2 linked regions of the Cohaesibacter gelatinilyticus genome follow. The main gene of each other region encodes a partner of the protein of the gene in region 2 in a complex. Links are inferred from orthologs where the notes say so. Each region holds a gene or a part of one and is shown on either strand. Other genes may lie near its edges.

What was found.
Region 1: the proteins of tsaB (region 2) and tsaD are in contact, whole or in part, in a solved structure (PDB 4WQ4), measured with the Escherichia coli proteins. The link is inferred for Cohaesibacter gelatinilyticus from one-to-one orthologs.

What each region holds. Positions count from the first base shown.
Region 1 is NZ_OBEL01000003.1:150,728-166,302, reverse strand. Bases 1-2,935 are described here. They hold tsaD (tRNA (adenosine(37)-N6)-threonylcarbamoyltransferase complex transferase subunit TsaD), read right to left. Parts: upstream 2,041-2,935; coding sequence 961-2,040; downstream 1-960. Other genes in these bases: hemC (hydroxymethylbilane synthase), read left to right, coding at 2,584-2,935; CRO57_RS14615 (NAD(P)H-dependent glycerol-3-phosphate dehydrogenase), read right to left, coding at 1-964. Outside these bases: more of hemC, read left to right, coding at 2,936-3,519; CRO57_RS14600 (uroporphyrinogen-III synthase), read left to right, coding at 3,566-4,288; CRO57_RS14595 (COG4223 family protein), read left to right, coding at 4,415-6,040; CRO57_RS14590 (heme biosynthesis protein HemY), read left to right, coding at 6,058-7,770; CRO57_RS14580 (hypothetical protein), read right to left, coding at 8,204-8,842; CRO57_RS14575 (acyl-CoA synthetase), read left to right, coding at 9,351-11,258; pbfA ((R)-1-hydroxy-2-aminoethylphosphonate ammonia-lyase), read left to right, coding at 11,618-13,000; CRO57_RS14565 (imelysin family protein), read left to right, coding at 13,551-14,819; CRO57_RS14560 (di-heme oxidoreductase family protein), read left to right, coding at 15,014-15,575.
Region 2 is NZ_OBEL01000003.1:283,625-299,120, reverse strand. What follows is about bases 6,486-9,341. They hold tsaB (tRNA (adenosine(37)-N6)-threonylcarbamoyltransferase complex dimerization subunit type 1 TsaB), read right to left. Parts: upstream 8,347-9,341; coding sequence 7,624-8,346; downstream 6,486-7,623. Other genes in these bases: CRO57_RS15205 (universal stress protein), read right to left, coding at 9,161-9,341; CRO57_RS15210 (NifU family protein), read right to left, coding at 8,446-9,000; rimI (ribosomal protein S18-alanine N-acetyltransferase), read right to left, coding at 7,077-7,565; CRO57_RS15225 (Fur family transcriptional regulator), read right to left, coding at 6,580-7,011; olsA (lyso-ornithine lipid O-acyltransferase), read right to left, coding at 6,486-6,549. In the rest of the region: lnt (apolipoprotein N-acyltransferase), read right to left, coding at 1-1,093; CRO57_RS15250 (transporter associated domain-containing protein), read right to left, coding at 1,158-2,333; rRNA maturation RNase YbeY, read right to left, coding at 2,390-2,917; CRO57_RS15240 (PhoH family protein), read right to left, coding at 2,914-3,987; tRNA (N6-isopentenyl adenosine(37)-C2)-methylthiotransferase MiaB, read right to left, coding at 4,119-5,531; more of olsA, read right to left, coding at 5,689-6,485; more of CRO57_RS15205, read right to left, coding at 9,342-9,658; trpS (tryptophan--tRNA ligase), read right to left, coding at 9,821-10,900; murein biosynthesis integral membrane protein MurJ, read right to left, coding at 11,063-12,625; CRO57_RS15190 ([protein-PII] uridylyltransferase), read right to left, coding at 12,743-15,496. UniProt on the Escherichia coli protein: Required for the formation of a threonylcarbamoyl group on adenosine at position 37 (t(6)A37) in tRNAs that read codons beginning with adenine.

The sequences.
Region 1 (15,575 bases), 130 kb from region 2 along the record:
CGACCGCTTCATCAATGGTGATGGATTGGTCCAGAACATTGGCAACAGCCTGCGCGATCGGCATTTCAATGCCGTGCTGGCTGGCCAGTTCCACGGCAACACCGGCAGTGTAAGCACCTTCTGAGAGTTTGGCATTGGGGCCAAACAGATCTGCCAGACTTTTTCCTTCGCCAAGGGCAAAACCAAACGAGAAGTTACGGCTCTGGGCAGAGGAGCAAGATAGTGTCACGTCGCCGAAACCGGAAAGTCCCATCAGGGTTTCTGGACGGGCGCCGAGTTTGCCGGCAAGACGCTGTATTTCTGCAAAACCTCGGGTCATCAGTGCGGCATGGGCACTTGCGCCAAGTTGCTTGCCCTGAACGATGCCGCAAGCGATGGCGAGAACATTCTTCAAAGCACCACCCATTTGCACACCGATCAGATCTGAGCTTGCATAGGGACGAAAAGCACCATTGGACAGGCTGGCGCAGAGTTGCTCGGCCAACAGATCTGTCTCCGCTGCGATTGTTACCGCAGTGGGTAGGCCACGCGCCACATCAGCAGCAAAGGATGGACCGGAGAGGATGGCGGCGCGGGATTGAGGAAGATAGTCTTTCAGCACCTCACTCATCATGCGCTGGGTATTCTTTTCCAAGCCTTTGGCGGCGAGAATAACCGGTGTGCCCTTGCGCACAAAGAAGCTGATGTCTTCGGCGATTTTGGCTGTTGTCTGCGCTGGGGTGACCATCAGAATGCAATCAACATCGGCTGCTTCTGTAAGGTCGGTCGTGACTTCCAGTGGTTGATCGAAGGTGATATCGGGTAGATATTTGGGCAATTGCCGCTCGCTGGCAATTTTGCCCAAGGCTTCGTGATCGCGGCCCCAAAGAATGACATCACGTCCGGCACGCGCTGCGTTGAGGGCCAAAGCGGTTCCCCAGGCTCCGGCACCCAGAACGGAGATGCGTTGAAAGGGAGTTGTCATGCTTTGGCTCCTTTTCGGCCAGAGCCGATCTTATGTCCTGCATTGGGATCCAATGGCCAGCGCGGCTGGGCAGGGCTATCCAGCGGATCGCTCATGCCAAGGGCAAGGCGTTCGGCACCCGCCCAGGCGATCATGGCACCATTATCGGTACAAAGATTGATCGGTGGAGCGATCATTTGTGCATCACGCTTGGCAAGCACGCCATCCAATGTGGCTCTAATAGCTTTGTTGGCAGCAACGCCCCCAGCGACCACCAATTGCGGTGTTTCAATGTCCGGGAAGCGTTCCTTGAAGGTTGTCAACGCCTTGGAGATGCGATCATCAAGAATATCGCAAATGGCCGCCTGGAAAGATGCGCAAAGATCTGCCACATCCTGATCACTCAGAGGAGCAGTTTTTTCAGCTTCGCGGCGCACAGCACTTTTCAGACCCGAAAAGGAAAAATCGTATCCCTCCCGACCCTTCATGGAGCGGGGTAAAGCAAAGCGTTTGGCATCGCCTTTCTTGGCAGCCAATTCCACCTGCGGTCCGCCGGGATAGGGAAGGCCCAAAAGCTTTGCAGTTTTATCAAATGCCTCGCCAAGGGCATCATCAATTGTGGTGCCCCAGCGCTCATAGTCTCCCACGCCCTTGACCAGTAGAATCTGGCTATGGCCACCGGATACCAACAGCAAGAGATGAGGAAATGGGGCATGATTGGTTAGCCGTGCGGTGAGGGCATGGCCTTCGAGATGATTGATGGCAAGGAGCGGCAGTTTGTGTGCGGCAGCAATGGCTTTGGCACTCATCAAACCAATCAATACGCCGCCGATCAGTCCAGGGCCGGACGTAGCCGCAACGCCATCAAGATCAGTAAAAGTCAGATCTGCTTCATCCATGGCTTGCTTGATGATGCCATCCAATGCGTCGACGTGAGCACGCGCAGCGATCTCTGGGACAACACCACCGAAGATGGCGTGATCTTCAATCTGGCTCAGCACCACATTGGAGAGGATTTCCCCTTGTCCATCCTGAGTGCGTTTGACGACAGCAGCCGCTGTTTCATCACAGCTTGTTTCAATGCCAAGTATGATCATGGGGCGGCGTCCCAGCTCCTGATACCAACGTAGGGAAAGAATAACTCATATGACCGGGCTTTCCGATTTTTGTGGTGAGGAGCTGATGCCGCCATGGTCTGGTTGACCATAAGGCAGCAGGGACGCTGTCCACAAAGCTTGGAAAATCGGCCTTTGGTGCTTATCAATGATTTGCTGAACATCGTTATCTTTCTAGGAAAATGCCCCGGCATTGTCCGTCGAAAGCTGCCTTGTCAGCAAGCCATTGATAAGCATCCTATGTGTCATTGTTTCCCTCCGTTGGTATTATTTATTTATCGGTCTCGATATGGTGCCATCTGACAAAGTTTTCACTTGTGGTTTGTGCGTACGGACCGTTAAGTGATGCTTTTAGAGCAATTGTGGGATAATTGGCAGTATTTTATTGCCACATGTCGCCGGCAATTGATCAATTTCAAAGAGCCGGGTCCAATTCGCTGTATAACGATTACGGACTTTTACACAGATCGCCCTGTTTTTGCCATTGCAGACCCGGGCTGACCATAAATTCAGGGACCATGCTTTATGCCCTCAAAATTCGTAAAAATCGGTACACGCGGCAGTAAACTGGCTTTGGCGCAGGCTTATGAAACACGTCAGCGACTGATGGATGCTCATGGCATGAGCGAAGATCAGTTCGAGATTGTGGTGATCAAGACCACCGGCGATATGATTTTGGATCGTCCTCTCTCCGAGGTAGGTGGCAAAGGTCTGTTCACCAAAGAAATCGAAGAAGCACTGCTGGATGGCCGGATTGATCTGGCGGTTCATTCTTCCAAGGATATGCCGACGGTTCTGCCAGATGGTCTGGAAATCTCGACCTTCCTTCCCCGCGAAGATGTGCGCGATGCTTTCATTTCGAATAAATATAAAACCTTGGCAGAAATGCCGGAAGGTGCCGTTGTTGGAACATCTTCCCTAAGGCGTCAGGCCATGGTGAAAAAGCTGCGTCCAGATCTGGAAGTGATCACCTATCGCGGCAATGTTCAGACCCGTCTTGAAAAACTGGAAAAAGGCGTTGCCGATGCCACGCTTTTGGCTTGCGCTGGCCTGCGTCGTTTGGGCGAAGCGCAAGTGATTACCTCTGCCATTGAAGTGGAAGATTTCCTTCCGGCTGTCGGTCAGGGTGCAATTTGTATAGAAAGTCGCGTTGGCGATGAGGAAACGCGCTCCATGCTTGCTGCAATTCATCATGCCGAGACCGAAAGTGCTCTTCTGTGTGAGCGTGCGTTCCTTGGTGCATTGGACGGATCTTGCCGTACTCCAATTGCTGGTCTGGCGAAACTGGACGGCGATCAGTTGAGCTTTACCGGTTTGGTTCTGTTGCCAGATGGCACTGAATATCACACGATCGAAAAGAGCGGATCCGTATCTGATGCTGCCGAGATTGGTCTTGCAGCTGCCAATGAGATCCGCACCAAGGCTGGACAAGCCTTTTTTGATGCCATCCTGTCCGTTTGATCCTATCTAACTGGTTGGATTTGCATCGAAAAGACAAGGAGACGTCATGCGTTTGTTGGTCACCCGACCAATAGAGGATCAGGACCAAACCCTGAAAGCGTTGGAAGCGAAGGGAATGAGCGGACTTTCTGCCCCCGTCATGGAGGTAGAGCGGGTTTGCGGCACCGTTCCAAATGAGCGCTGGCAAGGATTGATCGTGACCTCTCGCAATGGACTTCGTATGTTAAGTGATGAAGAGCTGGCCCCTTTGAAGGGGTTGGCTCTTTTTTGCGTTGGTCGCAAGACAGCAGAACTTGCACGTTCTCTCGGCTTTGAAAATCTGATCCATATTCAGGGTCAGATTACCGGACTTGCTGATGTCATCTCTGATGCTTCTGATCCCAAGGCTGGACCATTTCTTTATTTAAGTGGTGTTCACCGTACTGGACAGCTGGATCAGGATCTGGCTGATCGTGGCTTTTCCTGTCATTTGCAGTCCATTTATGAAACTCGTCCGGTTGCGCACTTTTCTTCAGTGATTCGCGAGGCTGTTCAGGAAGGGTTCATTGATGGCGTGTTGCTCTATTCTGCAAGAAGTACCCAGATTTTTTTGGATCTGATAGATCGGGATAATTTGACGCAATATGCGGCAAATCTTCGCTATTATTGCTTATCAAGGGCTGTTGCCGCGCCTTTGGAGGCTAGAGGTTATCCTTTGGTTGTGGCTGAAATGCCAAATGAAGCATCACTGCTTGTTTGTGCGCAAAATGACCATAACTATTTAAGATAATATCGCTAGAAGCGGTGAAGAGGTAAGCTTTGACTAGGTTATGGTGGCGGGATCTGCTCGTTATGCGAGAAATTCGCGAGATGCGAGAGAGAACCCTGCCCATGCTGGTGGGAATTGAGGAACGACATGACAGCTCGTAAATCTGATGACAAAGGTAAAGGTACGGAGCCAAAGGCTGACGACAATATCAAGGCTGAAGCAGAAACTGGCCCGGTGATTGATCTGGAAGCTGAGGAAATTTCCGAGCTGGTGGCTGAAGAGGAAGCCAAGTCCGAGCTAGGCGACGAGAAGTCTCAAGAGGGTGTTGAAGCTGAAGCATCTTCCGATGTTGATGAAGCCAAGCCTGAAGACGAAAGTTTGGTAGCCTCTGATGAACAAGTGGCTGCTGATAGCGATGATGCACCAGAGGAAATCAAGCAAGAGCCCGCATCCGAGGCCGTTGAAAGCACTCCTGTTTCTCCAGCAGTGGCTCCCACACCGGTTGAAGCCAAAAAAGGCGGTATGGGTGGTGGCCTGATCGCTGGTTTGCTCGGTGGCGTTGTTGCGCTTGGCCTTGGTTATGGTGGTTTGCAACAAGGCCTTATTTCCCTACCGCAGGATAATGCGGCTTCTGCTGAACAAACTGCTCAAACCGAGCAGTTGGACGCTTTGAAATCTGCTTTGGCCGAGCTTCAGGGCAAAGTATCGGAGCAAGGCAGCGCACCTGAAGTTGATGTCTCCGGTCTTGAAGGCCGTCTGAGCGAAGCTGAAGGTAAGTTGGCTGAGTTATCATCGCAATTTGCCAATCTCGCCACTTCTGAAGCTCCTGGTACCGACGTTGGCAATGGTGCTCCGGTTGTCGCTGATAATCAGAAATCTGGTGACACAGTGGGCAATGGTCAGAGTGTCTCAGAGAACACCAATGTTGCGGCGGTTGATCTGACACCATTGCAGGATCGTCTTGGTGCTTTGGCAACAGATTTGACTGCGCTGGCTTCTCGTGTCGATGGATTTGCTGCTTTGTCTGATCAGATAGCTGCTGCTGAAGGCAAACTGGCCGATCTTGAGAAACAGGCAAGTGAATTTGCAGGTTCTGTCGATACCCGTCTGACAGAGGCCAAGGATACCGTTCTTGCTTCGGCTGATCGTCGGATCGACAATGTCGTGACTGATCTCACCAATATGCGAAACAGCATGGGTGAAGAAGCCAAGGCACTTGGCGAGCGACTGACCTCACTTGAAGACAACAATCTGTCTGAGAAGATGCAGTCTTCTGCCAGAACCATCGCACTTGCCGGTTTGAACAATGCAGTGGCGTCGGGTCAGAGCTTTGCAGCGGCGCTCAGCACTTTTGCTGAAGTTGCAGCAGACAATGAAGCGGTGAAAACACTTCAAAGCTACGCAGAAGCCGGCGCGCCGACTGCTCAGGCATTGGCGGGTGAGTTCAGAACCCTGTCTGGTAAATTGTTGAAAGCAGCAGAAGAAGCTGGCGCAACAAGTCTCGTCGACAAGATTATGCTCAATGCTCAAAATCTGGTGCGCATTCGCCCGATCGGCGAGCGTGAGGGTGAAAGCCTGACTGATAAATTGGCCCGTATCGAAGTTCGCGTCTCTGAAGGACGTCTTGGTGAGATTTCCACGGAATGGGACAGCTTGCCAGATGCTGCCAAGGAAGCAGGCAAGAGCTGGTATGAAGGGGTTCAGGCCCGTCTGGCAGTTGATGGATCCATGGATCAGATCCGAGCCGAATTTAGCAAAGATGCAGCGCAGTAAGTTGGGGACTATGAGTTATGATTAAGACACTGATTTTCATCGCGCTGTTGCTGGTCATTGCATTTGGTGGGGCTTGGCTTGCAGATCGTCCTGGCGTTGTGACCGTCGATTGGCTGGATTATCGCGTTGAAGTGACATTTCTGACTGGCGTTGTGGCATTTTTTACCTCGTTGGTGGTTGCTATTGCGATCTGGATTACCATTCGCACCATTTGGCTATCACCAAAGATGGTTGGCGGGTTCTTTTCTTCTCGTCGTCGTGACAAAGGTTATAAAGCGCTCTCCACCGGTATGATTGCTGTTGGTGTGGGTGACTTGGCATTGGCGCAAAAGCAGGCGGCAAAGGCGCGCAAGCTGATTGGTCAGGAACCCATGACCTTGATGCTGGAAGCCCAAACCGCGCAATTGGCAGGCAATGTGACCAAAGCGCGTCAAAGCTTTGAATCCATGCTGGATCATGATGATACCCGTGCACTTGGTCGTCGTGGCCTATTCATTGAAGCGCAGCGCCGTGGCGATGGTGAAGAGGCCATGGAAATGGCGCGCTCTGCAATGGAGGGTGGCAAGTCTGCCAATTGGGCAGGGGCTGCGTTGTTTGACATGCAAACTGCCGCAGGCGATTGGTCGGCTGCTTTGGTCACCTTGTCGCAGAATCAATCTGCCAAACAGATCACCAAAGATGAGTTCCGTCGCAAGCGTGCCGTCATTTTGACTGCTCAGGCGCAAGAAGTGGAGCAGTCTGGTGGATCTGATCAGGACATGCGCCCATTGCTGCTTGAAGCCACCAAACTGGCTCCAGGCCTGACTGCCGCGGCAATTCTGTCTTCCAAGGTCCTCAAAAGTCTTGGTGAGCAGCGCAAAGCTGGCAAGATTGTTGAAGCGGCCTGGAAGCAAGCTCCGCATCCGGATCTTGCGATTGCTTATGCTGATATCAAATCTGATGGCACCGCACTTGATCGCTTGAAATATGTGCGTAGCCTGACCGGTCTGATGCCAGATGATCTGGAATCCAAACTTGCTCTGGCTAAAGCCAGCCTTGAAGCGCGTGAATGGATTGATGCTCGTGCTATCCTTGAGCCATTGGCGGAAGAGCATCTGACCCCCCGCATCTGCATGTTGATGGCACAGTTGGAAGAGGGTCAGGAAGGTGACTTTGGTCGGGTTCGTGAGTGGCTTGCCCGCGCAGTGAGTGCTCATCGTGATCCTGCCTGGACTGCCGATGGTCAGGTGAGCGAGAGCTGGAAACCGACCTCACCTGTAACAGGCAAGCTTGATGCCTTTGAGTGGAAAGTTCCAGTTCAGGAATTGGCAAATTATGATCGTCCATTGATTGATGCGGACAATGCCGAGGCGACCTCCGATGAGGAAGAGGTTGTTCTTTTGGCGCCTAGTGAGGTGTCTGAAACAAAAGACGACGAAGCTGTAGCGACAGTTGTGGATGACAAGGTTGAGGTTCTGGCACCAGAAGGCAAGGAAGTTGAGCCTGAGGTCGAGGCTGACGAGCCTGTCTCAGAGGATGCTGATAAAGAACCAATTGTTGTTGATGCATCTGATGACGAGGATGATGGTAAGGATTCTGGTGAGGCTGAGGAGAGCAGTGAAGAGAAGGATATTTCTGACGATGAAGATCAGAAGGAAGTTGAATTCGCCATGCCTCACGCACCTGACGACCCAGGGCCGAAGAAGAAAGAGGTTCCCAACACCCCCGAGAAGCGGTTTCGTCTCTTCTGACAGAGTGAATTGAGCTTTTATTGATGAATGAGAACCCGGATTTTTCCGGGTTTTCGATTACTTGCTGCCAAGCATGCACAGATCCTGATTTCCCCTCTTGCATCTGGCCAAGCAAATGGTTTAAGAGAAGCGCCATTGCAGAGGGTTTTCACAGTCATTTCTGCAATCTTAAGGGTCTTTCCAGACCCAGTTTGGTGAGCCGCTGTAGCTCAGTTGGTAGAGCAACGCATTCGTAATGCGTGGGTCGTAGGTTCAAGTCCTATCAGCGGCACCATCTTTCTTTGCGCTTTGCTACCCACCCACCCAAAGTGTTTGGCTTGGTTCGAGGTTTCTGTTCTCACCTTCTCTGTTATTTTCCTCCTTGCCAATGGCAAAAACTGTTCTCGCAGAATTCGCTTAATTGATGGGTCCAGAGCCTGGATCTCTGGTTTTTTCATTCTTGAGATGGACAGGCGGTAAGGTTTTTCGTGAGCGGTTCCAGATCTGCTTCTTTTTTCAGATCCACATCTCGTAGAAATGGGAAAAAATCTTCCTGACTGGATGGTTTCAGATAAATTGTCACCAGATAGGATTTCTTTTTGGTGTCAGTTTTATCTGAGCTGGTACCCAAGTTGCAGCTTGCCGCAGTTATAGACATGGATCCTTCCATGTCATCGCCGTGCTGGGATTCCAGCATCTTGAAATTGTTGCGGAATCTTGCCCATCGGAGGATTGCCTCGGGTGGGAGACGGAAGATTTCGATTAGGGTATCGGCTTTTTGTTCTTTTGCCAATTCGGGTGGGAGCGTATGTTCCGGCGATTTTTTCAGAACGAAAGTTTCACTTATTTCAGGCTGTGTCGAACCACCTTTTTGTTTCGAGTTTATGATGCCTGCCATTATGATCAATGCGCTGTCAGGCATGACGCGCATATGGTTGGGTGTGCGTACCGCAATGCGGATTGCAGCAGGATTTGTTTCCAAAATATCCATACGAGATAATTTGATCATGCTTGTAACCGGCATATGGCTACAGCCAGCCACGGACATTCCTGCGATTAACATGCATAAAAACCGGGAAAGCGAAAAAGGCATTTCTGTCTCCTGATGTTATATATTGAGTGATTTATATGGCTATAATTATCGTAAAACAATAATTTTTATATATTTTAAAATAAATTTAACTCAATTATCTGGTTTGAGATGCTTTCTTGGCGAATGGCTTTCGGTCGGAATGAGAGGTTTTTTCAAGGACAATCCCAAAGCATTCTGCATCACTGCAATCTGCTTGAATGATGAGCTTTATCTTTGTCTTTGTTGTCTTGGACTTTGATACCGGACGATCGTGTATTTAATAGTGGGTAATGAGACATCGCAGATATGTCAGATTGCCGACGGCGTGAAGTTGGGTTGATCGTCGTGAAAAGTCATTCCTTGGAAAAGTATTCGTAGTTTCTTTCGGGTTGCTCGCGCTGCGGGTAAGAAATCTGCCCTTCGCTCTTGCTCGTTGGGAATCTGCCTTCTATCCTTTGGGGTTAGATAATCCGTTGCTGGCTTGATCACCTGAACAAAAACAATCAATGGCAGCGGAGGAGGAAATGATATGGTTCACTTTGCCACGCTTGATGATGTCCTGACTGTTCAGAATGAAATGCCATGGGAGGAGCGTGAAGTTGCGCGAACCATGTATGAATTTCTGTCGAGGACAGCATTCAGGTTTGGTGAGCGACCTGCCTTTTCCTATCAGCTTTTTTCCGGTGCTGATGATCCTTCACAAACGCTTAGTTGGTCCGAGTTTCATGGAAAGGTGACGCAAGCTGCCAATCTCTTTCGCTCGCTTGGTGTGGGAGAAGAGGATGTGGTTGCTTATGTGTTGCCCAATTGTCTGGAGACCGCAGTGACCCTGATTGGCGGCACGGTGGCCGGGATTGCCAATCCGATCAATCCTTTGCTGGAAGCAGAGCAGATCGGAGCGATCCTGCGCGAGACCAATGCCAAGGTTGTCGTGACCATGAAGCCCTTTCCAAAGACTGATGTTGCGCAAAAAGTTGCAGAGGCGGTCAAGCATGCTCCAAATGTGCGTACGGTTCTGGAAGTGGATCTGTTGGGCTATCTGACCGGGATCAAGAAGTTCATTGTGCCATTGATCCGCCCGAAAAATCCCGAATCCAAACGCAACCATGTGGATCTGCTGGATTTCAACAAGGCATTGGCCAGTCAGCCCTCGGATCGCTTGACCTTCGAAGATAGTGAGGGTGATCGGGTGGCAGCCTATTTTCATACCGGTGGAACGACTGGTATGCCAAAGGTGGCCCAGCATAAATATTCAGGTATGATCTATAATGGCTGGATTGGGCATACACTGCTTTTTACCGAGCAGGATAATCTCATGTGCCCCTTGCCCTTGTTTCACGTCTTTGCATGTCATGTGATTGTGATGTCGATGATTGCCTCTGGGGCCCATGGTATTTTCCCCACTCCTCAGGGATATCGCGGGGAGGGAGTGTTTGATAATTTCTGGAAATTGATCGAGCGCTGGCAGGTGAGCTTCATCATCACTGTTCCGACCGCCTTGTCAGCATTGATGCAGCGTCCGGTTGATGCGGATGTCTCCAGTGTTCAAACTGCCTTTTCCGGCTCTGCTCCGCTGCCAGTTGAGCTTTATCGCCGGTTCGAGCAGGCGACAGGTGTTGGCATTATCGAGGGCTATGGTTTGACCGAGGCAACTTGTTTGGTGGCCTGTAATCCAATCCATGGGGAGAAAAAAATCGGCTCGGTCGGTTTGCCCTTTCCTTATACCAGCGTAAAAATTCTCAATCATACCCCTGATGGCCCGGTAGAGTGTGGTGTTGATGAAGTGGGTGAGATCTGTATTGATAATCCTGGTGTCTTTGCCGGGTCTACTTATACCGAGTCCGACAAGAACCATAATCTCTTTCATCATGATCGGTATTTGCGAACCGGAGATCTGGGTCGCATTGATGCTGATGGTTATATCTGGATCACGGGTCGTGCCAAGGATCTGATCATCCGCGGAGGCCATAATATCGACCCTGCCGAGATCGAAGAGGCGTTGGCAGGGCATGAGGCTGTGGCTTTTGTCGGTGCAATTGGTCAGCCGGATAGACATTCTGGTGAATTGCCTTGCGCCTATGTGGAGCTGGTTGCAGGGGCGAGCGTTGATATGGATGAGCTGCGCTCTTATTGCAAACGCCACATCCATGAGCGGGCTGCGGTACCAAAATATATTGAAATCCTGCCTGAGCTTCCCAAAACGGCTGTTGGCAAGATATTCAAACCTGATTTGCGTAAATTGGCAATCACTCGCATTTATGATGAGGCGTTGGATGAGGCTGGACTGCAAAGCCGCGTCATGAAAGTGGTCGAAGACAAGAAGCGTGGCCTGATTGCTTGTCTTTCCATCGCTGGAGAAGAGGAACGAGAACAGATATCCCAGCTGCTTGGACAATATGTTGTTCCCTGGCAATGGCAAGATGAGGGAACTCAATAATTCATATATTGTGTTGAGCTTCCATCCTCATAAAAAATATGGAACGCTTCCCTAAACTATAGTTTTTTCCTATAGTCATAAAAGTATCATGTGTTTTCTCTATGAGCCTGATTTGAAAGTCCTAGGCTAGGCCCTCTTCCCCTCCCAAACCACCCACAAGGGTAATATCGGGTGGTTTGGGAGGGGAAGAGGGCGTGACATGCAGCCTAAAAGTTTCATCTAGAGACTTTTAAATCGGTACTATGAGAATTTAATGGAAACGGGGTGCAGGACCAGTAACCCTGTTTTGCCATGTATCATTTGGGTCTTGATTTGTATTCGGCAGGATCCGCTCAACTTTGAACACTTGGGATCGCATCATGGGCCATCGAATTACCCTGGGAGAAGGGGAATCCAATCAATCTTATCACCGAACTTTGTGGGATGCTTCCATGACCCATGCGCCTACGCAGGCGCTGGTGGCCAAGGATACTCGATATTTTATGCGGCAGTCGGTTTCGACCCCTTGCATGAATGCAATCGAGAAAGCAGAAGGTGCCTATATTCAAGATAAGCAAGGGCGGCGTTTTCTCGATTTTCATGGCAATAATGTGCATCATATCGGATACGGGCATCCCCGCCTGAAAGCTGCCATTTCCGAACAAATGGATCAGTTACCCTTCGCTCCGCGTCGCTATGCTTGTGATGTTGCGGCTGAGTTGGCGGAAGAGCTGGTGAATATTTCTCCCTCAGGCCTTGGAAAACTGCTCTTCACGACTGGCGGGTCCGATGCCAATGAGATTGCGCTGAAAGTAGCTAGGGCGGCTACGGGGCGGTTCAAGACCATTTCCTTTTGGGATTCCTTTCATGGTGCTGGTTTTGGTGCGGCCAGTGTTGGCGGTGAAGCGCTATTTCGCTCCCATATTGCGGGACCTTTGCTACCGGGCACAGAGCATGTTGCTCCTTTTGGCTGTTATCGTTGCCCCTATGGCCATTTGAATATTGAAAGCGATGATGATCTGGAGCGCTGTGGTCTCGCCTGTGCCAATATGGTGCGTTATGTACTGGAACGGGAAGGAGATGTGGCAGCTGTCATTGCCGAGCCTGCCCGTGCTGCCCCTTATATCCCGCCCACGGGGTTCTGGAAGGCCGTACGGCAAGCGTGCAATGATTATGGGGCTTTGCTGATCTTCGATGAGATCCCGACGGGTCTTGGCAAAACCGGGCGCATGTTTGCTTGCGATCATGATGAGGTGGAGCCGGATATTCTGGTCATGGGCAAAGCCTTAGGAGGAGGGATCCTGCCAATTGCCGCCTGTCTGGTGCGCTCAGAGTTGGATGTGTGTGAGTCCTTTGCAATTGGTCATTATACTCATGAGAAAAACCCGGTTACCAGTCGGGCGGCGTTGACGACCTTGCAGATCATTGAAGAAGAAGGTTTGGTAGAGAATGCTGCTTTGATGGGTGATTATTGCCTTGAACGCTTAGCAGAGTTGAAAGAGCGCTTTGATGTGATAGGGGATGTGCGCGGGCGTGGATTGCTGATCGGGGTTGAGTTGGTCGAGGATCGTGTCAGCAAGAAACCAGCCAATGACCTTGCGGAAGAAATCTTCTATCGCTGTCTCTCGCAGGGGCTGTCCTTCAAGATCACCATGGGCAATATTCTGACCTGGACGCCGCCACTAATTGTTACCAAAGACCAGATGGATTTCGCCTTGTCTTGTTTGCAAAGTTCGCTGGAGCAGTTATCCGCAGATCGTTAATCTTGCAATGAAGATGATGGTTTTGGGTGTTTTGGGCAGGAAAAGGGGTTGAATGATTTCAGCCCCTTTTTTGTTTTCCACTTGATTTCCAGAGCTGATTGATTTGTACGTGTTTTTTCTGACGGAATTAAGTTGCTGATACTATTCATATTTTATTTTTAATCCTGCTTTTTAAACTCATGAAATTAGAATAATTCCAAACTATTGATTTTGCAGGTATTTTTATTGACATTGCAAATCACTCTCAGTAATAAAATATGAGAAATATATTCAGAAACCTTTGAGCGCAGGGCCTTGAACCCTGATGGATTGGAGGAGAGATGAGCGATTTTTACGGCGCGTTTGAGAAGATGGTTGGGCTTTGTTTTTACGAACCCAGGTTTTTTGGTCCCAATAAAGAGGTGAGCTTGGCTCCCGAAAAAGATGAGACCACATCTGACGCACATCGCCCGCTATCCGATGACTAGGAATTTATGATGAAACTGCTGGCGGAAAGATCCGGCAGATCGTGATTGGCCCTGATTTTTTGTTTCATGAGGACAAGAGAGACATGAAAAAGACCCTTGCTCTGGCAGCTTTTGTGCCAGCATTGATGTTGAGTGCTTCCGCATTTGCTGTGGAAGCCAAAGATGTTTTGAAAACCTATGCTGATATCGCACAGGCAACTTACGACGATTCTCTGACCACAGCGAAAGCCCTGGACAAGGCACTGGAAGCTTTTGTTGCAGCTCCAACCGAAGAGAATCTGACCAAAGCCAAAGCTGCTTGGCTGGCTGCTCGTGTTCCTTATCAGCAGAGCGAAGTTTATCGTTTCGGTAACCCGATCGTTGATGACTTCGAAGGCAAAGTAAACGCATGGCCTCTCGATGAAGGTCTGATTGATTATACCGACAAAAACTATTATGGCACCGAGTCAGACGAAAATGCTCTGTTCACCGCCAACGTGATCGCCAATACCGAGCTCACCATCAATGGTGAAAAAGTTGATGCTGCCAAAATCACTCCTGCGCTGCTGGGTGAAAAGCTGCACGAAGCTGCTGAGAATGAAGCAAACGTTGCGACCGGTTACCATGCTATCGAGTTCTTGCTCTGGGGTCAGGATGTAAATGGTACTGGCAAAGGTGCAGGTTCCCGTCCAGCGTCTGATTTCGACACCAAAAACTGCACCGGCGGTAACTGCGATCGTCGTATCGATTACCTGATGGCTGCATCCAAGTTGATGATTTCCGATCTGGAAGGCATCACCAAGGCATGGACCGAAGGTGGTGAAGCTCGCAAAGACCTGATGGCTCAGGGTGACCAAGGTGGTCTGACCCGTATGCTGACCGGTATGGGCTCCCTGTCCTATGGCGAGCTGGCTGGTGAGCGTATGAAGCTTGGCCTGCTGCTGAACGATCCAGAAGAAGAGCATGATTGCTTCTCCGACAACACGCATAATTCTCACTATTATGACGTGAAAGGCATCCTCAATGTCTATAACGGTTCCTACAAGCGTGTTGATGGTTCCATGGTTGAAGGTGCAAGCCTGAAAGACCTGGTAGCTGCTTCTGATGCTGGCCTGTCCAAAGAACTGTCCGGCAAGCTGATGGCTTCCGACAAGGCATTCTCTGCAATGGTTGAGCGTGCTGAGAAAGTTGAAGCTTATGACCAGATGATTGGTGAAGGTAACAAAGAAGGTAACGCTGTGGTTCAGGCCGCAATCGATAGCCTCGTTGACCAGACCAAATCCATCGAGCGTGTCATTGCTAAGCTGGATCTGGGTAAAATCGAGCTGGAAGGCTCTGACAGCCTGGACAATCCAAAAGCTGTTTTTGAATAAGATTGATGAGACGGGCTGGATTTTCCAGCCCGTCTTTCTTTGGTTCATCCATCGTTGAAAAATGATCTGTGAAGGTGGTATCGAACGGATTGTTTTCGGACCGGGGCGGTTGGATGAGAAACCTTTTCACTTGCAGGGGTAAATTCGGGATGGGCCGAGATTTCTGCAAGCTGTTCTATCTTCAGGACCAAGACATGGCACCCTCATTGTGTCTCATCAAACGCATCCCACGTTTGATGTCTGGCGCTGCGTTTCTTTCGCTGGTCGCTTTCTCGAACCTTTCTGTTGTTGCTCCCGTATCTGCGTCTTCTGGACGTGATGATTTGTCAGACGCTGATCTGGCCAAGGTTGAAGCAATTCTGAAAGGGCCAACCTCTTTCGATAAATCCGAGCCGTTCGAGGCTCTGAGTGCTGGCAAAGCGACTGGTAGTGCCGAGCCTGCTGCCAAAGCTTATTCCCAAGCCAACAAACCATTGAGCCGCGAAGATCGGCAATGGTTCCAGCTTGGCTTCTCCATTTTCAAAAAACTCTGGGTCTCATCTCCCGCGTCGACCAAGGCGTCAGATGGTTTGGGGCCGCTTTTCAATGCACGCTCTTGCTTGCGTTGCCATCCGGCCAATGGCCGCGGTCATCCACCTGAACCGGGTGAGATTGATGCGCGTACGTTCCTGATCCGCCTGTCGGTACCAGCAAGTACCGAAGAGGAAAAAGCGAGCCTTGCTAGTAAGGTTGCCAACGCCATTCCACATCCCGTTT
Region 2 (15,496 bases):
CACCAAATGGAACCAGATGGGTTTTATCATATGCCCCACGCACAGCTCCGTCCGCACCCAACCAATAGATGGAATTGAAAACATTCTCTTCACCTTTGGTGCTCTGTTCCCTACGAAGAGCACCGGTCATCAACTGACTTTGCCCGGGTAAGGCTTGTGCAATCGCTGCCAAGGCAGCGGGTTGCTCCATCAAATAGAAGGGAATGGCGGATTCCGGCCAAATAACAAGATCCACTTCGTCTGCTGGAGCTTGTTCGCTGGTTTGGCTGGTCATCGCAACCAACCGGTTAAAGATCCAGGAGCGATTTTCCAACTTCCATTTTTCGGATTGAGGAATGTTGGGTTGAACCAACCTGAGAATCTGTCCCTCAGACTGCAAGGGTTTTGAACCTTCATTCTGCAGACGCATAAAGCCATACAGAATCTGTACTGCGAGAATCGCAGATATCAAAACCGTATAACCCAGCGCTTTTCGGCTAACATGCTCTTGAGCAATCCAGATGACCGGCAGCGTGAAGAGAAGCAATGCCCACAAGGTTAGAAGATCCGGCCCAGTAAGGGACAAGGCTTGCATGGTTAGATCGTTACTTGCCAGAGAGAAGCCAAACCCGCCCCATGGAAGCCCAGTGAAAACAAACCCCCGGATCCATTCCATGATGCTCAATGATAGTGCAAACCATATCACTCGCGTCCAATGGTCCGACCAGACCAGAGCGAGAGCTGCCATTGCCGCGGCCCAGAAAATTGCCAACCCCGCTGGCAGAACCAGAATTGCAAGAGGCATTGCCCAAGCAAATTTTTCTGCTTCCACCAGAAACGCAGCTCCGAGCCAATAAAAAGTGAGCAGAAAGAAGCCAAACGCAAACATCCACCCAGTGGCAAACATACGCTTTGCAACAGCGCGGCCATTATGCCCAAGAGACGCAGAGTCCAACAGGGCGACCAAAATGGGTAAACAAAACCACAGAAGACCAAACCAACCATAAGGCGGCTGCGCAAAACTGGCTATGACTCCAAGGAGAAAAGCCAGACAATAGCGCTTCCAGCCATCAAGCAGGACAAGCGAAGAATAGAGATGCCTTATGGAAGCCATGGAGATCCCAGCGAATCAGAACAAGTCTTGTGGAAGTCATAAGACTCAGCATTCGGGTTACAGGTCAAGCACGCTTTGCATCGGGTTCCTCTTGCCCTGGATCTTTATCCTCGGAGCCGGAATTGCTCACTTCCAGATTGGCAGCATTCAATTGGCCAAGGCGTTTTGAGCCTTTTTTTGTAGGTTTGATACGAATTTTTACACGCCGAATGCGGCGAGGATCCGCATCCATAACCTCTGCTTCGAGATTATCGGAGATGGCAATCAACTCGCCACGCACCGGAATTCGACCAATATGGGTAAAAATCAAACCACCCAACGTATCAACATCATCCGATTCTTCACTGGTGGCGAGTGTTACACCAATTGCATTGGAGACTTCTTCGAGATCCGCCTTGGCATCGGCGATGAACAGATTTGGCCCTGCTGGCGCCACAACCAATTGCTCTTCATCATCATGTTCGTCTTCAATATCACCAACAACCGTTTCCACCACATCTTCCAGTGAGATCAGGCCATCAGTTCCACCGTATTCGTCAATAACAAGTGCCATCTGGGTGCGTGCAGCACGCATGGTTGCCATCAGATCGGTTGCAGGCATGGATGGTGGCACAAACAGAATCTCACGGATGACACCAAGCTCACTCAAAGGGCGCTGAAGATCAATGTTGCTCATGGTTTTGGGATGATTGCTGCCAGACAGCAACGGATGATAAACCTTTTCGGAACCATTCTGATCTTCGGCTTGCCGATCAATCGGTTCATTTTCATCAGCACAATCCAACAGATCTCCGTCGGTGGAAACGCATCCTTCTGATGTCATCAGACCAACGACATCCTTGATGTGAACCATGCCCACAGGATCATCCAACGTTTCACGATAGACCGGAAGGCGGGAATGTCCGACTTCCTGATAAATAGCCAGCAAAGCGCCCAATGAAATGTCATCTTCGACCGCATCGATATCGGCACGGGGGATCATGACATCATCAACCCGTAATTCACGTAGCGCCAGAATATTGCGCAACATGACTTTTTCATCGGCGGAGAAAGTCTCATCTCCCCCTTCGTCATCGGCCAATGCGCCTTCCATCTGGGTACGCAGAGATTTTGTGTTCAGCCGGGCGGTCAAACCGTTGATGAGGCGCTGAAACCAGCCCTCATTCTTGTCTTGCTGGCGTTCACTACCCGGCTCGATCGGGCTGGGGTCCAAAGGGTCAGGACTATCGGGATCGTTCATTATCGTATGTCATGCTGGCAATCAGCCAGCTTTCCTCATATTACGTCTAAAAAAATCTAATCAGGCATCGGAAGCGGATCTGAGCCTGCATAGGGATTATCTATTCCCAATTGGGCGAGAATGGCAATTTCCACAGCTTCCATCTTCTCCGCCTCATCCCATTCAATGTGATCGTAGCCTAAAAGATGCAAAAAACCATGAACACACAAATGGGTAAGATGGGCTGAAAATTCAATAGCCAGCTCTTCTGCCTCACGCTCAACCGTCTCATAGGCGAAAACAATATCACCCAGAAGAGGCCCCAGGGGATCTGCTTCTTCATCTATGGGAAAAGATAGCACATTTGTTGGCTGGTCCTTGCCTCGATGAGCGGCATTGAGCTCTCTTACAGTCTCATTGTCACTGAAAACCAGAGATACTTCCGAGCCTTGCCGAATTTCGATTTTCTCGACTTGCTCGGCATATGCATGGGCCGTATCAATTGCACGACTGATCAAAAGCTCCAGATTTTCAATCCGATTCCAATTATCCGCTTCAATCAGGCTGTCTTTTTCGAGAGGAGTTTCCAGGGGAGCAAGGCTCATTGCGCCGCCTCGTCCGACTGATCCTTGCCTGCACTCTCATCCAGATCGGTCAATGCCCTTTCTTCCAAAGCCCGGCGAATACGTACCTTACGACGTGCCTCATCATCATAGGCATTGACGATACGCATGACCAATTCATGCCGCACCACATCTTCAGCGGTGAATTGAACCCGCACAATGGATGGGATGTCAGAGAGAATATCCATCGCCTGCACCAGACCAGATTGCTCGCCAGAGGGCAAGTCGATCTGGCTTGGGTCACCTGTGATGATCATTTTGGAATTTTCACCAAGGCGGGTCAGAAACATCTTCATCTGCATGGAAGTTGTATTCTGGGCTTCGTCCAGGATAACCACGGCATTGGAGAGCGTTCGGCCACGCATGAAGGCAAGGGGCGCAATCTCGATGACCTTTGCTTCCAACTCACGTTCCACCTTGTCTGGCGGCATCATATCATAAAGCGCGTCATAAAGGGGACGGAGGTAAGGATCGACCTTTTCCTTCATATCACCCGGAAGGAAACCAAGCCGCTCGCCTGCTTCCACTGCCGGACGGGAAAGGATGATCCGGTCCACGACACCACGTTCAAGCAAGGATGCAGCATAGGCAACGGCCAAATAGGTCTTGCCGGTACCGGCCGGACCGGTGCCAAAGACCAGATCTGCGCGATCCATCGCACGGATATAGGCATCCTGCGTGGCTGTGCGGGCAATCAGTTTTTTCTTACGGGTCGCAATCTGGGCAAAATTCAGTTTGCCCTTGCCTTGCGCATCTTCTGGCATCATTTGTGGGAGAACCAATTGTTCATCTGCTGCTTGAGCCATGCGGATGGCACCATCCACATCGGCCTGTTCAATTTCTTCACCTGTTTCCAGACGGTGATAGAGACTGTCGAGAGCATATTTGGCCTGATCACATAAATCGGCGGGGCCTTTGATTGTGACCTTGTTGCCGCGGGCGATGGCTTCAATCCCGAGCTTTTGCTCAATGCGGGCAAGATGCTGATCATATTGGCCGAAAAGGTTGCTAGCCAGACGATTGTCATCATAAGACAGGACAATATGGCCCATGTCAGATGCGGCGCTGAGCGCCTTTGAGGCGCGATGTTGCTTGCGTGCCTGCTGCTTGGCTGGCTGCTTGTTCGAAGTTTGGCTCTTTTTGCCTTTGGTCCCTTTTGGGGTCATTTCGCGATTGTGATCGCTCAAATGCTTAACCCTTCCGCTTGGTTATGGAGAGGAGTGCCTATTGTAGTTCGATCTTCTATCATTGTCCCAAACAAACTGTTGGTTCCAATATTATCGATGTGAACTGTGACAATTTCACCAATCAATTCTTCGGAAGCTTGAACATGCACAGCTTGTAGCCAAGGAGATTTACCGACCAGCTGTCCCTCATCACGCCCCTTGCGCTCCAGGAGCAGGCTCATTGTCGTTCCAACCTTTGAGGCGTTAAAATCGCGCTGTTGCTGATTCAGAAGCTCTTGCAAGCGATAGAGACGCTCGGATGCAATTGTTGCTTCCACCTGTTCTTTCATATCAGCAGCAGGTGTACCCGGGCGTGGAGAATATTTGAAGCTATAAGCAGACGCATAAGTCACTTCGCGCACAATGCGCATGGTGTCTTCGAAATCCTCTTCGGTTTCGCCGGGGAAACCAACAATGAAATCGCCGGACAAGGCGATATCCGGGCGCACGTCGCGGATCACGTCAATCAAACGCACATAATCGTCGTAAGTATGCTGACGGTTCATGGCTTTGAGGATCTTGTTGGATCCAGCCTGGACCGGCAAATGCAGATACGGCATCAGGCTGTCGAGATCGCGATGTGCTACCAACAATTCCTCATCCATATCGCGCGGGTGCGAGGTGGTGTAGCGCAAGCGATCCAGACCATTGATCTCTGCCAGACGGAATAAAAGGCGCCCCAAGCCCCAGGCTTTGCCGTCCGGGCCTTCCCCATGATAGCCATTGACATTCTGCCCCAACAACGTGACTTCGCGCACACCTGCTTCGGCCAGGCGCTCGGCCTCGGCAACAATCTGCGCAACCGGGCGGGATGCCTCTGCACCACGAGTGTATGGCACCACGCAGAAGGTACAGAATTTGTCACAACCCTCTTGTACCGTCAGGAATGAACTGACACCGCGTTTGCGTGTCACTTCCTTCTTGGCCTTGGGCAGATTGGCAAATTTGTCTTCGACCGGAAAATCGGTTTCCACCACACGGTCACCATTATCGGCCCGGTCCAGCAGATCTGGCAGGCGATGATAAGATTGCGGGCCAAAAACCATATCAACGACAGGCGCACGGCGCATGATTTCCTCGCCTTCAGCCTGAGCCACGCAGCCGGCAACACCAATCTTCATGTCGCCCTTGCCGCCATCCCGTTTGGCGTCGCGCAATTTGCGGATACGTCCCAGCTCGGAATAGACCTTTTCCGCTGCTTTCTCGCGAATATGGCAGGTATTGAGAATGACCAGATCAGCCTCTTCCATTTGTTCGGTCGGCTTATATCCCTTGGTCGCCAAAGCATCGGCCATACGATCGGAATCATAGACATTCATCTGGCAGCCATAGGTCTTCACAAAGACCTTTTTGTCTTTAGGATCGGTCATATCTGGTCACGCCCGGAAAATCTGGTCTGAAAGTGCGGTTCGTACCGCGCAACATGCTGTTCATGACCCATATTGCCACAAACAGCTGAATGGCGGGGAGCTTTAGCGCATTTTCCGCGAATTTGCAAAGCGCAAATTCCGTCATCTTGCCTCGATGCTATTGTTTGGCAATCCGTCTCTCGAAAAGTGCAGCACGGGTCATCGCTCTTACTTCATTTTCAGCCATTTGCGCAATCTGCTTGCGATTCACGCTATCATCCATCGGGATTGGCTCGCCATAGCTTATCGTAACATCCAATGCGCCCTCTTTCAGTATGGCCCAAAGATGAGGCATCAATTCCATATCACCATACCAGGCCGCGAGTGGGCGATGCTGACGCCCCATTGGCAGACCCTGAACTGCGGTATAGGCAATGGACACCGGTTGTATCCAAACCGATGGAGCAGACGTGGTAGAAGTCTCGTTTTGGTTGGCTTCAGATGCAGTGGACATTGCTGCGCTCGCTGCTCCAATAAGCGCTGAGCGGAAAGGCAGAACCCGATTACCGTCTGAGGAAGTCCCTTCCGGAAACAGAACCATGGCATCGCCTTGGGCCAAACGCTCGGCAATCGCCTTGGCAACCTTTCCCGTCTCGGATCGGCGGGTTCGGTTGACAAATATGGAGCGTTGCAATTTGGCAAACCATCCAAAGATTGGCCAATTCGCCACTTCTGATTTGGCAATGAAGGAAAGCGGGCGACTTTGTCCCAAAACCACAATATCAAGCCAGGATACATGATTTGCCGTAATCAGAACCGAGCCTTTGTCAATCGCCAAACGCCCTTTGGTTCTGACCCTGACACCAAAACCAAAGCAAGCCAAACGATGATAAATGACCGGAATCCAGCGTGCTGTTGGCAATTTTGCTGTAACGGAAAGCGCCTGCAGGGGCAAACCGATCAGGGTAATTCCAATCAGAAAGCCGCTTGCCAGCGTGGCCCGGATGGTCGCAGTATCTGGAATCGTTACTTGACGCATGGCCTTGCTCCCAAGGGAAAAACTGGCTCACTAATCCTTTGAATCCTCAAGTGGAACCCCGTACAGCTCCAAACGATGATCCACCAATTTGAAACCAAGACGACGAGCAACTTCAGTCTGCAAACGCTCGATTTCCTCATCGCGAAATTCGATCACTTTGCCAGAACGCAAATCGATCAGATGATCATGATGCTCATCGGAAATGGTCTCATAGCGCGCACGACCATCTCGGAATTCATGCCGCTCGATAATGCCAGCGTCTTCAAACAATTTGACCGTGCGATAGACGGTAGAAATGGAAATGCCACTATCAATACTCGATGCCCGGTTATACAATTCTTCCACATCTGGATGATCTTCTGCAGCGTCCAGGACGCGGGCAATCACACGCCGTTGCTCGGTCATTCTCATACCGGCATTGACACACAAATCCTCGATGGCGGTCTTCTTGATGATGGTCATCACATTGTTGCCCTTTGCTGCCTCTGCAGATCAGGATGCTTTTCCAATCCTGTTTCCTTCGCGCTCTAGCCATCCAGCTCGACTTGCATGATGAGGGCCGTAGCGGCACTATCTTTGCCACTCGTATAATAGCCCTTCCGCTCACCGACTTTTTCAAACCCGAGCTTTTGGTAGAGCAATAGCGCAGGTTGGTTGCCCTCGTCCACCTCCAGAAACAGCTTGGCCATCCGATCTGCATAGAGCTTTCGCATAACTTCACGCATCAACAGCTCTCCCGCTCCCGTTTTTCGCTGGACAGGATCCACAGCAATGGTCAGGATTTCCGCTTCGTCCAGAACTGTGCGAACCAGCACAAAGCCAATAATCTTGTCTTTTATCCGCAAGTTTGAACGCCGCAGAACCAGACAATCGATGCCATCATCACCCAGAAAGGACTGGAACTCACTATCGGTCCAGGCACGGGCGAAAGATTTTTTGTGAATATCGGATAGAACCGGCACGTCTTCCAGCATCGCCGGCGCAATCGACGAGGTATTTTTGATCGGGAAGATCACCCAAATGCTCCCACAGTCTTGTTTATGTCTTCATCCCACAATGAGTGTGAAACAAAGATCAGGCCCTTGCAATGGCCTTCCCGACTTGGGGTTTTGCATCTGGTGCCCGCAAGTAAAGTGGAGATGGACTGATATCAGTTTTTGGCTGTTTTAGCGCCCATTTCGCAACAACCGCCATATCGGGCACTTGTGGAAGGAGTGATGGCTCCCCTGCCTCATTGTTTTGCGGTTCATCCTGCACTTGGCGAATCAGCTCCGAGGCACTGCCAATCAAAGACACATCTTTCATTGAAGACAGGTCCTGCATCACCTCTTCAAGGCTGGCGGCTTTTGGCTTGCTCTCATGATCCAATCCGAAAATCTGGCAATAGATCTGCCCGCGACGGGCGTCGATCGCTGCACATATCACCCCGTCTTGACCTAACTCTCTGGCTGTCACTTCCAATGCCTGCAATGTGGACAGGCCGACCAACGGGATCTTGAGTGCCAAGGCAAAGGCACGCGCTGTTGCCAGCCCAACACGAAGGCCTGTAAAGCTTCCCGGGCCAACTGTCACCGCAAGGCAAGTCAGATCGGAATAGTCAACTTCAGCTTCCTGCATCAATGCTTCCAGCTGTGTCATCAGAGCTTCTGCATGGCCGCGATCCATCAAGATGGACTTCTCGATCAGAACCGGCTCTGTACCTTCTTCGGGGCAGATTGCCAAAGCCAGCGAACAGGCATTGAGAGCCGTATCGATTGCCAGACAAATCTGACGCCCGGGCTGCTGATCTGAGGTCATGATGGCGATCCTGATGGTTTCGTAGTTTCCCCATGCAAAAGGGCTGTATGATGTTTGCATACAGCCCTTTTGAAATTTCTACAATATCAATCGATGTGCTTAAACGGCACGCACTTCCTGTACATCCGGCAGGAAGTGGCGCAACAGGTTTTCGATGCCATGTTTCAGGGTCGCGGTGGATGACGGACAACCGGCGCAAGCACCACGCATCTGCAAATAGACAACACCATCGCGGAAGCCGTGGAACGTGATATCGCCGCCATCCTGCGCAACAGCAGGACGAACGCGGGTTTCCAGCAATTCCTTGATGGTAGCAACGGTATCAGCGTCAGCTTCGTCGTAATCTTCGCCGCCACCGTTGGTTATCTCTTCGATCTTCATGATGGGTGCGCCAGACATGAAATGTTCCATGATGGCACCAAGAATAGCAGGTTTGATATGCTGCCATTCAGCTTCACCTTTGGTGATGGACACAAAGTCAAAGCCGAAGAAAACGCCTTCTACGCCTTCAATCGAGAAAAGCTTTTGTGCCAATGGAGAGACTTCGGCTTCCTGCATGGAGCGGAAATCATGGGTGCCATCTTCCAAAACAACCTTGCCTGGCAGAAATTTCAAGGTAGCCGGATTGGGTGTTGCTTCGGTTTGAATAAACATGTCTGTTCCTTCATATGGTTCGGCCATGGCGCAATCAACATCCCTATGGTCGTGCGGGACGGTGCGCAAAATCTATCAGTCTCACTAGAGAGATACGCTTTTTGACGGAAACTTCAAGCGCGAACGTCTCGCAACTGGCTATTTCTTTTTTTTCAAAGAGTTACGCCAGAGCTTCAATATCCTCATCTGACAGATCCCCGGGTACGATTGTCACCGGAATGTGGAATGCCCCATTTGCATGGTTTGCAATAGAGGATACCAGAGGCCCCGGCCCGTCGCCAGAGCCGGTCGCTGCCGCCAGAACCAGAATAGCGATATCTTCGTCTTCATTGATCAAGTCACTGATCTGTTCAGCTACCATTCCGTCACGAATGACACTTTCCGGTGAAATCTGCGCAACTGCGCGTACCCGTTCATCAAAGCGCGCCAGAACTTCTTCTGCTGCTTCGCGTGCCTCGGCCTTCATGATTTCCTCAACCCCCAGCCAATGTTGGAACTGGCCGGGCTCAATCACCATCAGCATTGTAAGGGCTCCACCGGTGCTCGCAGCACGGCGGGCAGCGTAAATGACCGCTCTGTCGCATTCGGATGTGTCATCAATAACAACCAAAAACTTGCGACGATGGCCAGCTTCGTGACTTTTGCGTTTTGTAACCATGGCGTCAGCCTGCCACGAACACACGTTCGGAGCAAGACATGAGCTCCATGATGCTCCCAGAAAAACAACACCCCTCCTGGATGCTCATTTCTTCCATGAGCATCCAGGAGGGGCTATCAATTTCTTTGTTCAGGCAAAGTCAAACACAGTACCTAAAGAGTGTTATGCCTTGCGGATGAAGCCAACGATATCCTTGACTTGATCCAGAACTGGCTCGGCAATCGCTGAAGCTTTTTCTGCACCCTCACAGAGGATCTTGTCGATATGGCTCTTGTCATCCATCAGACGACGCATCTCGTCCGTGATTGGAGAGAGCTTGTCCAGAGACAATTCAACAAGTGCAGGCTTGAATTTGGAGAATTCAGAGCCACCAAACTCACCTAGAATCTGTGCTTTTTCCTTACCAGACAAAGCGGCGTAAATGCCGACCAGATTGGCAGCTTCCGGGCGACCTTCCAGACCCTCCACTTCACTTGGCAGCGCTTCAGCGTCGGTTTTGGCCTTGCGAATTTTCAGTGCAATGGTTTCGGCATCATCGGTCAGATTGATACGGGCCTTATCGGAGGCATCAGACGAAGACATCTTCTTGGAACCATCACGCAAGGACATAACACGTGGAGCCGGGCCACCGATCAGAGGCTCTGGCTGAGGGAAGAAAACTTTCTCCGGATCTGTCGTCGCATCGCGGTTTAAATTGTCTACGCCATAGCCAAGATCGGCAATACGATCGGCAAAATCGATGTTGAATTTCTGAGCCGTGTCGCGTGCCAGTTCCAGATGCTGTTTCTGATCTTCACCAACCGGCACATGGGTCGCTTTATAAGCCAGAATATCGGCAGACATCAGGTTCGGGTAGACAAACAGACCAGTGGAGACATTCTCACGGTTCTTGCCAGCCTTATCCTTGAACTGGGTCATGCGATTCAACCATCCCATACGGGCAACACAGTTGAAGATCCAGCCAAGCTCGGCATGAACCGGCACCTGGCTCTGGTTGAAGACGATATGTTTGGTCGGATCGATACCAGCTGCCAAGAAGCCTGCGGTTACTTCACGTGTACGCTGTTCCAGACCTGCAGGATCTTGCCAAACGGTGATGGCATGCATGTCCACGACACAGAAGACGCAATTGTAGCTTTCTTGCAGATCAACGAATTTGGTGATGGCGCCAAGATAGTTGCCAAGATGCAGGTTGCCAGATGGCTGAATGCCGGAAAAGACGCGTGGCTCAAAAGCGGCCATGATCATATCCTCTTCATGTTGCCCAAGCGGTTGGACGCGCAAGGGGGGGAGGGAGAGCCCCGTAGGCTCAACAAAAACAGAGGTGGTTATCGGTCAAGGACGATAAGGTTGCAAGGCCTTTGTTGCTATTGGGGTAAATGCCCAAAGAATATTAGCGGAAGATCAAGCCGAACGACGGCGAAGACGTGCCTTCAACTCTGATAGGTGGATGGCTCCAGTGCCCAATGTCGCAACAAGAAACAGCCCTATGCCCGCGATTACCAGAGCAGCCAAAGCAAGCGCCTGATTCAAAAGGTTCGAGCTTTGCAGCCAACCAAGCATTTGTTGCTGTAGTGCATAGACCCCTGCCCCCATGATGAGGGAAGCCAAAAGGAACAGGGTCAGTCGACGAATCAGCAATGCATCTGCGACGAAATGCCCGCGTCGTTGCAGGCTAACGGCCAAGAGAATCACATTCACCCAACCCGCCGCTGTGGTAGCAATCGCAATACCGACATGCTGGATGAATGGAAAGAGGATGAGCGACCCGACAACATTGACCACCATGGCGATAGCAGCGAATTTCATTGGCGTTTTGGTGTCATGACGGGCAAAGAAACCCGGTGAAAGGACCTTGTTGAGTACGAAAGCCGGAAGACCGAAAGCGAAGGCAGCCAGCGCCATTGCCGTGAGTTGTGTATCATCTGCGCTGAATTTACCGCGCTCAAACAGAACCTGAATGATCGGTGCCGGGATAACCGCCAGAGCGATGGACGCAGGAAGCGTCAGAAACATGGCAAATTCCATGGCCCGGTTTTGAGAGCCAATAACGGCATCCTCATTCCCTGCTCTTACCTTTCTGGTGAGATCTGGCAGAAGAACCACGCCAATGGCGATGCCAACCACACCAAGCGGCAATTGATAGATGCGGTCTGCATAATAGAGGTACGAGACCGCACCCGCCTGAAAGGAGGCAATAATCGTACCGATGGTGATATTAAGCTGGGTAACACCACCCGCAATGATGCCGGGAATGCCAAGCTTGATCAATTTTTTGGTGTTGCCAGTATGGCGTGGACGTTTCAAGGAGATTGGGAAGCCTGCTTTCCTGATCGCCAGAACCAGGGATGCCAACTGAACAAAGCCCGCAACAAAAACACCCCAAGCCAGATAATGGCCAGCCAGATCACTTTTGCCTGCCCCATTCAGTAAAATCAGCACCAATGTCGAGATCAGAACGATATTGAGCAGGACCGGTGCAAAGGCGGCAGCTGCAAACTTACCCAGAGAATTCAGGACACCCGAAAGAAAGGCGATGAGGGACATGCAGAGCAGATAGGGAAAAGTGACGCGAGTCAGCACAACCGCCAGATCGAACTTGGCTCCGTCTTCCACAAAACCCGGTGCCAGAATATGGATCATCCATGGCATGGCAAGTTCTGCCAAAGCCGTGAACAGCAACAAGACCAGCAAGAGACCCGCCAGGATCTCTTCCGCAACTTTTCTGGCACCAGAAGAGCCCTCTTCCTGCAAACTGGCAGCAAAAATTGGCACGAAAGCGGAGTTGAACGCCCCTTCCGCAAAGAGACGACGAAACAGATTTGGCAGGCGAAATGCGACAAGAAAAGCATCAGCCACCGGCCCGGTCCCTACCGTTGCAGCCATCAACATGTCACGCACAAAGCCAAGCAAGCGGCTTGCAAGCGTTGCCACACCAACTGTGGCAAAGTTTTTCAGCATGGACATGGAGGCAGCACTTTCAATCAACCAAACAGCAAAAACAGTGTCACCGACTTATAGCTCTTTTTGAGGCCGGATCAATTTTTATCGCAGATTATGTGCTGCTCAAACACTGCCCCCTATTTATACAGGTTGGGATTTGGTTGTTTTGCCTTTCAAAGCCGCAAGCAAGGTCTCTTCGATTGCCTGCTTTCGATCCACATTGGTGATTTTCGCACCGGTCAGATCGGTTACATAGAAGCTATCCACGACACGCTCGCCATAGGTAATGATGTGCGCCGAGGCGATATCGAGATTCAATGCCGATAATGCCCTGGTCAGATCGGAGAGCAAACCCGGACGATCCAGACCAGATATTTCAATGACCGTTGCCTGATTGGACAATTCATTGTTGAGCGTGACTTTTGGTGTCCGGCGGAAGGCACGATAACGCTTTTTGTGTTTTTCCTTTTGCGCGACCAGAGGAGGAAGCCGTGTTTCTCCTTTCAGCACTTGCGTCAGCAAATCAACAATCCGATTGGCGCGACGACGCTCGTCCTTGTCCTCTTCAAATTCGCGAGAAATGAAGATGGTATCCAGCGCGCGCCCGTCTGTGGTGGTAAAGATCAAGGCATCCATGATATTGGCACCAGCCGCAGAACAAGCTCCTGCTATCATGGACAATAGACGCGGATGATCGGGTGCAAGAATGGTGATTTGAGTGATGGCCTCGAATTCCAGTGTCTTGATGGAAACAGCGATTGATTGTCCCTTTTTATCCGCAGAGCGGATCAGCTCGGCATGCTCCAATGCGCTGTCCATGTCGGTGCGCAACCAATAGGCTGGATAATGCAGATCGAGATAAGACTTGACCTCTTTCTTGCTCCAGCCCTCCAGTTTGGCGACAAATTGCTCCTTCATATGTGCAAGACGTGCGTCCCGCGATGTTTTGGAATGACCGCCGGTCAGGATCGGTTCTGCCTCATAATAGAGGGTACGCAGAAGCTGTCCTTTCCAGCCATTCCAGACATCCGGGCCAACCGCCTTGATGTCACATACAGTGAGAATGAGCAGCATTTTCATCTGCTCCATGGTCTGGACGGAATGGCAGAAATCCAGGATGGTCTTGCGATCAGCCAAGTCACGGCTCTGAGAAATGGTGCTCATGGTCAGATGCTCTTGTACCAACCAGGCCACCTGTTCTGTTTGCTCTCGGGATAATCCAAATCGCGGACAGAGGCCACGGGCAACCTTGGCCCCGGCGATGGAATGATCTTCCGGTCTTCCCTTGGCAATATCATGCAGGAAGACCGCCATATACAGGACCACCCGATCATCCAGCTTGCGGATCAGTTCGTGGGAAAGCGGATGTTCTTCTCCAAGATTTCGCTTTTCGATCTCGGAAAGAATTCCCACCGAGCGCAGCAAATGCTCATCAACCGTGTAGTGGTGATACATATTGAACTGCATCATGGCGACGATCTTGCCGAATTCCGGTACGAAGCGCCCCAAAACACCAGCTTCGTTCATGCGGCGCAGAATACTTTCGGGATCTCGCCGGGAGGTCAGGATCTTGACGAAGAGCCTGTTGGCTTCCTTGTCTTTTCTCACCACACGCGTAATCAGTCGCAAAGAGCGACGGATCAATTGCATGGCGTCAGGATGGAAAGCCAGATTTTCCTTATCCGCCACTGCAAAGATACGAATGAGATTGACTGGATCGCGTTTGAAAACCTCATCATCCATAATCGTCAAACGGCCATGTTCGATGACAAAATCTTGTTGACCGCGAATCTTTCTGCGACGACGGAACGGGATGGAGGAGAAGAAACGGTTGATCCCTGGAGCCTGACGCCCGAAATCCTCTTCCAGAGCCGCACAAAAAATGCGGGTCAAATCGCCCACTTCCTTGGCGACCAAAAAGTAGTGCTTCATGAAGCGCTCGACCGAGTGCTGACCCGGACGGCTGGCATATCCCATTCGTCCGGCAAGTTCTCGCTGTAAATCAAAACTCAAGCGTTCTTCGGCTCGGCGGGTCAGGAAATGCAGATGACAACGCACGGTCCAGAGAAAATCGTTTGTTCTTTTGAAGCGGCTATATTCCTTGGCCGTAAAGACCCCGGCTTCGATCAACTCCTTACCCTTGCGGACCCGGTAAACATATTGCCCGATCCAAAAGAGCGAGTGCAGATCACGCAGACCACCCTTGCCTTCCTTGACATTGGGTTCCACCATATAGCGACTGTTGCCCTGCTGAGTATGGCGGGCGTCCCGCTCGGCAAGTTTGGCAGTCATGAACTCGCTGCCAGAATCCTGCATGACTTCCTTGTCATAACGCTCGATCAGAGAATCATATAAAGGCTGTTCACCGCAGATAGGTCTTGCTTCAAGCAACGCCGTTCGGATTGTCATATCCGTCTTGGAGAGACGAACACAATCATCCAGCGTGCGAGTGGAATGACCGACTTTCTGACCCAGATCCCAAAGCATATAGAGGATATACTCCACCACGCTCTCACCCCAGGCCGTTTGCTTGTAGGGCAGCAGGAAGAGCAGGTCGATATCAGACTGAGGGCCGAGGGTCGCGCGTCCATAGCCACCCACTGCGATAACGGTCATTTTCTCGGAATCTGACGGGTTCACCACCCGATAAACATAGGTGGTGGCAAAGTCATAGATCAGCCGGATCAGGCAATCTTCCAGATAGGATAAACGGATCGCACAGAGGATGCCGCTTCCATCTTCAAACAGCATCTCTTCAGCTTTTTTGCGCCCCTGCCCCAAACGCTCCTTGAAAAGCGCCAGTATCTTGCCACGCAGTTTGAAATCATCTGACTTGCCATCATGATTTTCGACCAGTTCCTGAAGGGCCTGTCTGGTTTGGTCGACGTCAATCAA